One region of the Cytobacillus gottheilii genome, then DNA from elsewhere that is predicted to be linked to it. Evidence: a T-box and tRNA genes for the amino acid it is inferred to sense, from the RefSeq annotation. Region 1 holds a T-box; the other holds one or more tRNA genes.
The links. The T-box of region 1 lies ahead of ileS (isoleucine--tRNA ligase). A T-box ahead of a tRNA ligase gene usually reads a tRNA of that ligase, here a tRNA-Ile.
Positions count from the first base shown of each region.

Region 1 (4,432 bases):
TCTTCGTTTTGGCCCACTTCTGGAGTGACCGTCCAGCAGCGTTCACATGTTTCGCCTTCTGCTTTTGAGACAACGATAGCTGTGTTCTCAAATTTAACTGCATTTTCTGGCGCTTCATCGTATGTGCCGGCAATTTCAAAGCCTGAAACAATAAAGAGCTGCTGCAGGTTTTCGCTGATGGAATCAAGCAATGCTTTTACTTCATCGTTCACATATAACGCAATTTTAGCTGTTAATGATTTTCCGATTACTTTTGCATTACGAGCTTCTTCAAGCGCTTTTAATACGTCGTCGCGCAGTTTCATAAATGACGTCCATTTTTTCTCCAGCAATTCTGCATTTGGCAGATCAACATATTCCGGCATATCAGTTAACTGAACACTTTCTTCCTGAACATTTGGAATAAAGCTCCACACTTCATCTGCTGTATGAGAAAGAATTGGCGCAGTAAGCTTCGTTAACGCAATTAAGCTCTCATATAATACAGTTTGAATCGCACGGCGATCCTCTTGATCTTTTGCTTCGATATATAAAACATCTTTAGCAAAATCAAGATAGAATGCACTTAGATCTAACGTACAGAAATTATTGATGCTATGGTAAATGGAAGCAAATTCATAGCGGTCATAAGCTGTTACTGAATTTTTAATCAGCTTGTTCAGCTTCACGAGCATAAATTGATCTACTTCACGAAGATTTTCATATGCTACTTTATCTTTTGCCGGATCAAAATCAGCAAGATTTCCAAGTAAGAAACGGAATGTATTACGGATTTTACGATATACTTCTGCGACTTGCTTAAGGATAGGATCAGAAACACGGACATCTGCCTGATAGTCAACAGATGCTACCCATAAACGGAGGATGTCAGCACCTAACTGATTCATTACTTTAGCAGGCACAACGACATTTCCTACAGACTTACTCATCTTTCTGCCTTCTCCATCCAGAACAAATCCATGGCTCAATACACCTTTGTATGGTGCTTTGCCTGTTACAGCAACAGCCGTTGATAATGAAGAGTTAAACCAGCCGCGATATTGGTCAGATCCCTCTAAATAAAGGTCTGCTGGTCTTTGCAGGTCTTCTCTTTCAAGCAGAACCGCCTGATGGGATGATCCTGAGTCAAACCAAACATCCATAATATCTGTTTCTTTTGTAAATTGGCCATTTGGACTTTCTGGATGAGTAAATCCTTCAGGAAGCAATTCTTTTGCTTCTTTCTCAAACCAGATATTTGAGCCATGTTCTCTAAATAATGCAGATACATGGTCGATTGTTTCATCAGTAATGATCTCTTCGCCATTTTCCGCATAAAAGACTGGAATTGGCACACCCCATGCACGCTGACGGGAGATACACCAATCGCCGCGATCACGAACCATGTTATATAATCGAGTTTCTCCCCACGCTGGAACAAACTGAGTATCATTAATCGCTTGAAGCAGTTCACTTCTAAAGTCTTTAATTGAAGCAAACCATTGGGCTGTTGCACGGAAAATAACTGGCTTTTTTGTTCTCCAATCATGCGGATAGGAGTGTGTGATAAATGAGATCTTCAGTAATGCGCCAGCTTCCTGCAGTTTCTCAGTAATTGGTTTATTTGCCTGATCATAAAATAATCCTTCAAAACCAGGTGCTTCATCTGTCATATTCCCTTTATCATCGACAGGACATAATACTTCTAAGCCGTATTTGCTGCCGACATAAAAGTCATCTTCCCCATGTCCTGGAGCTGTATGAACACAGCCTGTTCCGGCATCAGTCGTAACGTGTTCACCAAGCATGACGAGCGAATCACGGCCATACAAAGGATGCTTCGCTAATACGTTTTCCATTTCGGCGCCTTTAAATGTTTTAACAACATTATGCTGCTCCCATTCAAGCTCACTTGCAACAGATGATAATAAGTCTTCTGCAATAACAAACTTATCTCCATTGGCTTCCACAACAACATAATTTAATGTTGGATGAACAGAGATTCCCAAGTTTGCAGGAATTGTCCATGGAGTCGTTGTCCAGATGATGATTTTCGTGTCAGCATCTAGAACGTCTTTACCATCTTTTACAGGGAAAGCCACATAAATGGATGGAGAACGCTTATCTTGATATTCAATTTCTGCTTCAGCAAGTGCAGATTCTGAAGAAGGAGACCAATAAACTGGCTTTTTGCCTTTATAGATATAACCTTTTTTGGCCATGTCTCCAAATACTTTAATTTGCTGTGCTTCATATGCTGGTTTTAATGTGATATAAGGATTTTCCCAATCCCCTCTGACACCTAATCGCTTGAATTGCTCACGCTGGCTGTCAATTTGTTCGTATGCATATTCCTCACAAAGCTTACGGAATTCAGCTACCGTCATTTCCTTGCGTTTTACACCTTTATTTGTAAGCGCCTGTTCAATTGGAAGACCATGAGTATCCCAGCCTGGCACATATGGGGCATGAAACCCGTTCATTGATTTAAAACGGACAATAAAATCTTTTAAAATTTTATTTAAAGCATGACCAATGTGAATATCTCCGTTTGCATATGGAGGTCCATCGTGAAGAACAAACATTGGACGATCCTTTGTTCGCTCCTGCACCTTCTCATAAATGTTCATTTCTGACCATTTATCCTGCACTTCCGGTTCGCGCTTTGGCAAGTTGCCGCGCATCGGAAATTCTGTTTGTGGCATTAATAATGTATCTTTGAATTCCATCTCTGTTTCCTCCTGTCATCTCTATCGACCATCATTACCTTTTTTCGGGGTAAAAATCCGCTGAAACGCAAAAAAACCTTTTCATCCCATAAAGGGACGAGAAGGTTTTAATTCCCGCGGTACCACCCTTGTAGACAGAGAAAACAGTCTCTATCCGCTCAATTAGCATTCATAACGTGAATGAACCGTCCCGCCTACCAGCTTAAAAGCGTTCAGCAAGGAACTCAAGGGTGATTTTCTTAATCTCAGCTTATGCCAGGCTTCCACCTCTCCCCGGCTCTCTGCAAGCGTCCATAATAACCGCTTATATAAACAAATGAGATTTGTACTGTCCCTCTCAACGATTTAATATAGATGATTTTGTGATAAAATTATATGCGATATCCTCTTATTTCGTCAAGCGTATGAATCTTCTTCTTCAGAACTTTTTAATTCAGTTGCATCAAGCTTATATTCTAAGAGATGATCCCAATCATCATTATTAAGCATATCAAGCTGTGCTTCAATTAACATTTTAAAACGAGTGCGGAATACCTTCGACTGTTTTTTTAATTCCTCTATGTCAATGGCAATTTTTCTTGCTTTAGAGAGAGACTCATTCACGATGCGATCAGCGTTTTTCTCAGCTTCTTTAATAATCAGCTTCGCTTCCTTCTGTGCATTACGCTTAACTTCCTCTGCAGCTTCCTGTGCAACAACGATTGATTTGTTTAATGTCGTCTCAATGGTGTTGAAATGGCCAATTCGCTCATTTAAATCATTTAGCTTTTCTTCGAGTTCTTTTTTCTCACGAATAATTAATTCATAATCTTTAATAACGTTATCAAGAAATTCATTTACTTCATCTTCATCATATCCGCGGAATCCTTTACTGAACTCTTTATTATGAATATCTAACGGTGTTAATGGCACTGTTGCCACCTCCCAAATCAATTGTTCTTTTTATGTACTTGATAAGCAAATATTCGACACACTTTCGCAAATTCCTGCAAGATGCTGAATTATTTTTGCTTGCCTGCTACAATTCGCCATTTATCCTTTTTTGTTTTTCCTTCGATGCCCATCATTTTAGCGCGCCCAAAACCCCTGGCTGAAATCATATCCCCTTCTCTGCACTCAAAAGAAGGATTTTCAATCACGGTCCAGTTCACTTTTACCAGTTTTGAACTTATAAAGGTTTGTGCTTTTTGCCGTGATATATTAAAAATGGCGGCAAGCACTGCATCCAATCTTAATGAACTGCATGTCAGAGCAGATTCTTGCCACTGTTCTTCAGGTGTTTTAGCATCTGATAAAGGGATTTGCTTTAAGTTTATGCTCGCTCGTCCAATTGATTCGAGCTGAAGACTGATATATGACTCAATTTCTTTCGACACAATCAGCTGGACCACATCATTCTGAATAAGAATATCGCCAAATTTGGCTCTCTTTAGTCCAAGTGACATGAGACTGCCGAGAACTTGCGGATGCTCAATTGTAACAAACTTCTTTGCATATTCTACCTCAAATAAGCTGATTTGAAAATCCTCTTCTTCAATTTGATGATAATCAGGATATAAAAATGCGCGCTTTCTTTCAGCACCGCTGTATCCGCCAAAGAATGCATATTTGATTTCAGCGTTCTCTCCAATAAGCGATTTAACGATTTGCTGTTCGCGGGGATCCAGAAAATCGGTCAGCTTTCCTGCATATGTACTTTCAACTTGATTTCTCCAATTCAGCAC
Region 1 covers NZ_CP071709.1:1,856,017-1,860,448, reverse strand. The annotation lists gene ileS (isoleucine--tRNA ligase) at 1-2,708, opposite strand, end outside; T-box leader at 2,798-3,058, opposite strand; gene J1899_RS09255 (DivIVA domain-containing protein) at 3,105-3,620, opposite strand; gene J1899_RS09250 (YlmH family RNA-binding protein) at 3,710-4,432, opposite strand, start outside.

Region 2 (4,432 bases), 1.8 Mb from region 1:
GGACAGATGGGAGCTTGCTCCCTGAAGTCAGCGGCGGACGGGTGAGTAACACGTGGGCAACCTGCCTGTAAGACTGGGATAACTTCGGGAAACCGGAGCTAATACCGGATAATGCTTTTGGACTCATGTCCTTAAGCTGAAAGATGGTTTCGGCTATCACTTACAGATGGGCCCGCGGCGCATTAGCTAGTTGGTGAGGTAACGGCTCACCAAGGCAACGATGCGTAGCCGACCTGAGAGGGTGATCGGCCACACTGGGACTGAGACACGGCCCAGACTCCTACGGGAGGCAGCAGTAGGGAATCTTCCGCAATGGACGAAAGTCTGACGGAGCAACGCCGCGTGAGTGATGAAGGTTTTCGGATCGTAAAACTCTGTTGTTAGGGAAGAACAAGTACCGGAGTAACTGCCGGTACCTTGACGGTACCTAACCAGAAAGCCACGGCTAACTACGTGCCAGCAGCCGCGGTAATACGTAGGTGGCAAGCGTTGTCCGGAATTATTGGGCGTAAAGCGCGCGCAGGCGGTCCTTTAAGTCTGATGTGAAAGCCCACGGCTCAACCGTGGAGGGTCATTGGAAACTGGGGGACTTGAGTGCAGAAGAGGAGAGTGGAATTCCACGTGTAGCGGTGAAATGCGTAGAGATGTGGAGGAACACCAGTGGCGAAGGCGACTCTCTGGTCTGTAACTGACGCTGAGGCGCGAAAGCGTGGGGAGCGAACAGGATTAGATACCCTGGTAGTCCACGCCGTAAACGATGAGTGCTAAGTGTTAGAGGGTTTCCGCCCTTTAGTGCTGCAGCAAACGCATTAAGCACTCCGCCTGGGGAGTACGGCCGCAAGGCTGAAACTCAAAGGAATTGACGGGGGCCCGCACAAGCGGTGGAGCATGTGGTTTAATTCGAAGCAACGCGAAGAACCTTACCAGGTCTTGACATCCTCTGACACTCCTAGAGATAGGACGTTCCCCTTCGGGGGACAGAGTGACAGGTGGTGCATGGTTGTCGTCAGCTCGTGTCGTGAGATGTTGGGTTAAGTCCCGCAACGAGCGCAACCCTTGATCTTAGTTGCCAGCATTCAGTTGGGCACTCTAAGGTGACTGCCGGTGACAAACCGGAGGAAGGTGGGGATGACGTCAAATCATCATGCCCCTTATGACCTGGGCTACACACGTGCTACAATGGATGGTACAAAGGGCTGCAAGACCGCGAGGTTTAGCCAATCCCATAAAACCATTCTCAGTTCGGATTGCAGGCTGCAACTCGCCTGCATGAAGCCGGAATCGCTAGTAATCGCGGATCAGCATGCCGCGGTGAATACGTTCCCGGGCCTTGTACACACCGCCCGTCACACCACGAGAGTTTGTAACACCCGAAGTCGGTGGGGTAACCTTTTGGAGCCAGCCGCCTAAGGTGGGACAGATGATTGGGGTGAAGTCGTAACAAGGTAGCCGTATCGGAAGGTGCGGCTGGATCACCTCCTTTCTAAGGATGAAATGAAGTTTATCTTCATTAAAAGACGTCTTTATTTGTTCGTTCAGTTTTGAGAGAGCAATCTCTCATTGAAATTATAACTTTACCGTTATGTGGGCCTATAGCTCAGCTGGTTAGAGCGCACGCCTGATAAGCGTGAGGTCGATGGTTCGAGTCCATTTAGGCCCACCATTTCATAACGGGGCCTTAGCTCAGCTGGGAGAGCGCCTGCCTTGCACGCAGGAGGTCAGCGGTTCGATCCCGCTAGGCTCCACCAACATTGTTCCTTGAAAACTAGATAATGCAATATAGAAGAAGATTACCAAGTAATCGCCATCTTAGTTTTTTCTCTCTTATTTATTTTAAGTAAGAGCAATAACCATAAACATTGGTTAAGTTAGAAAGGGCGCACGGTGAATGCCTTGGCACTAGGAGCCGATGAAGGACGGTACTAACACCGATATGCTTCGGGGAGCTGTAAGTAAGCTTTGATCCGGAGATTTCCGAATGGGGGAACCCATCATCCGTAATGGGATGATATCTTTACCTGAATACATAGGGTATTGAAGGCAGACCCGGGGAACTGAAACATCTAAGTACCCGGAGGAAGAGAAAGCAAACGCGATTCCCTGAGTAGCGGCGAGCGAAACGGGATTAGCCCAAACCAAGAGGCTTGCCTCTTGGGGTTGTAGGACACTCTACACGGAGTTACAAAGGAGCGAGGTAAGTGAACAGGTCTGGAAAGGCCGGCCAGAGAAGGTAAAAGCCCTGTAGTTGAAACTTCGTTCCCTCCAGAGTGGATCCTGAGTACGGCGGGACACGAGAAATCCCGTCGGAAGCAGGGAGGACCATCTCCCAAGGCTAAATACTCCCTAGTGACCGATAGTGAACCAGTACCGTGAGGGAAAGGTGAAAAGCACCCCGGAAGGGGAGTGAAATAGTTCCTGAAACCGTGTGCCTACAAGTAGTCAGAGCCCATTTACGGGTGATGGCGTGCCTTTTGTAGAATGAACCGGCGAGTTACGATTACATGCAAGGTTAAGTTGATAAGACGGAGCCGCAGCGAAAGCGAGTCTGAATAGGGCGAATGAGTATGTGGTCGTAGACCCGAAACCAGGTGATCTACCCATGTCCAGGTTGAAGTTCAGGTAACACTGAATGGAGGACCGAACCCACGCACGTTGAAAAGTGCGGGGATGAGGTGTGGGTAGCGGAGAAATTCCAATCGAACTTGGAGATAGCTGGTTCTCTCCGAAATAGCTTTAGGGCTAGCCTCATGTAGTAAGAGTCTTGGAGGTAGAGCACTGTTTGGACTAGGGGCCCTCATCGGGTTACCGAATTCAGACAAACTCCGAATGCCAAAGACTTATCCATGGGAGTCAGACTGCGAGTGATAAGATCCGTAGTCAAGAGGGAAACAGCCCAGACCACCAGCTAAGGTCCCAAAGTATACGTTAAGTGGAAAAGGATGTGGAGTTGCTTAGACAACCAGGATGTTGGCTTAGAAGCAGCCACCATTTAAAGAGTGCGTAATAGCTCACTGGTCGAGTGACTCCGCGCCGAAAATGTACCGGGGCTAAACGTATCACCGAAGCTGTGGATGGACACCATTAGGTGTCCGTGGTAGGAGAGCGTTCTAAGGGCGTTGAAGCTAGACCGTAAGGACTGGTGGAGCGCTTAGAAGTGAGAATGCCGGTATGAGTAGCGAAAGATGGGTGAGAATCCCATCCACCGAATGCCTAAGGTTTCCTGAGGAAGGCTCGTCCGCTCAGGGTTAGTCGGGACCTAAGCCGAGGCTGAAAAGCGTAGGCGATGGACAACAGGTTGATATTCCTGTACCACCAAAATCCGTTTGAGTGATGGGGGGACGCAGGAGGATAGGGTAAGCGCGCTGTTGGATTAGCGCGTCCAAGCAGTTAGGCTGCAAGTGAGGCAAATCCCGCTTGCATACGGCTGAGCTGTGACGGCGAGGGAAATATAGTACCGAAGTTCTTGATTCCACACTGCCAAGAAAAGCCTCTAGCGAGGATTAGGTGCCCGTACCGCAAACCGACACAGGTAGGCGAGGAGAGAATCCTAAGGTGAGCGAGAGAACTCTCGTTAAGGAACTCGGCAAAATGACCCCGTAACTTCGGGAGAAGGGGTGCTCATTAGGGTGTTAAAGCCTTGATGAGCCGCAGTGAATAGGCCCAGGCGACTGTTTAGCAAAAACACAGGTCTCTGCGAAGCCGCAAGGCGAAGTATAGGGGCTGACGCCTGCCCGGTGCTGGAAGGTTAAGAGGAGGGGTTAGCGCAAGCGAAGCTCTGAATCGAAGCCCCAGTAAACGGCGGCCGTAACTATAACGGTCCTAAGGTAGCGAAATTCCTTGTCGGGTAAGTTCCGACCCGCACGAAAGGCGTAACGATCTGGGCACTGTCTCAACGAGAGACTCGGTGAAATTATAGTACCTGTGAAGATGCAGGTTACCCGCGACAGGACGGAAAGACCCCGTGGAGCTTTACTGTAGCCTGATATTGAATTTTGGTACAGCTTGTACAGGATAGGTAGGAGCCTGAGAAACCGGAGCGCCAGCTTCGGTGGAGGCGTCGGTGGGATACTACCCTGGCTGTATTGAAATTCTAACCCGCGCCCCTGATCGGGGCGGGAGACAGTGTCAGGTGGGCAGTTTGACTGGGGCGGTCGCCTCCTAAAAAGTAACGGAGGCGCCCAAAGGTTCCCTCAGAATGGTTGGAAATCATTCGTAGAGTGTAAAGGCACAAGGGAGCTTGACTGCGAGACCTACAAGTCGAGCAGGGACGAAAGTCGGGCTTAGTGATCCGGTGGTTCCGCATGGAAGGGCCATCGCTCAACGGATAAAAGCTACCCCGGGGATAACAGGCTTATCTCCCCCAAGAGTCCACATCGACGGGGAGGTTTGGCACCTCGATGTCGGCTCATCGCATCCTGGGGCTGTAGTCGGT
Region 2 covers NZ_CP071709.1:32,698-37,129, forward strand. The annotation lists rRNA gene J1899_RS00160 (16S ribosomal RNA) at 1-1,483, shown strand, start outside; tRNA gene J1899_RS00165 (tRNA-Ile) at 1,587-1,663, shown strand; tRNA gene J1899_RS00170 (tRNA-Ala) at 1,673-1,748, shown strand; rRNA gene J1899_RS00175 (23S ribosomal RNA) at 1,862-4,432, shown strand, end outside.
Region 2: it has a tRNA-Ile gene. The T-box ahead of ileS (isoleucine--tRNA ligase) is inferred to sense a tRNA for this amino acid. The anticodon was not compared.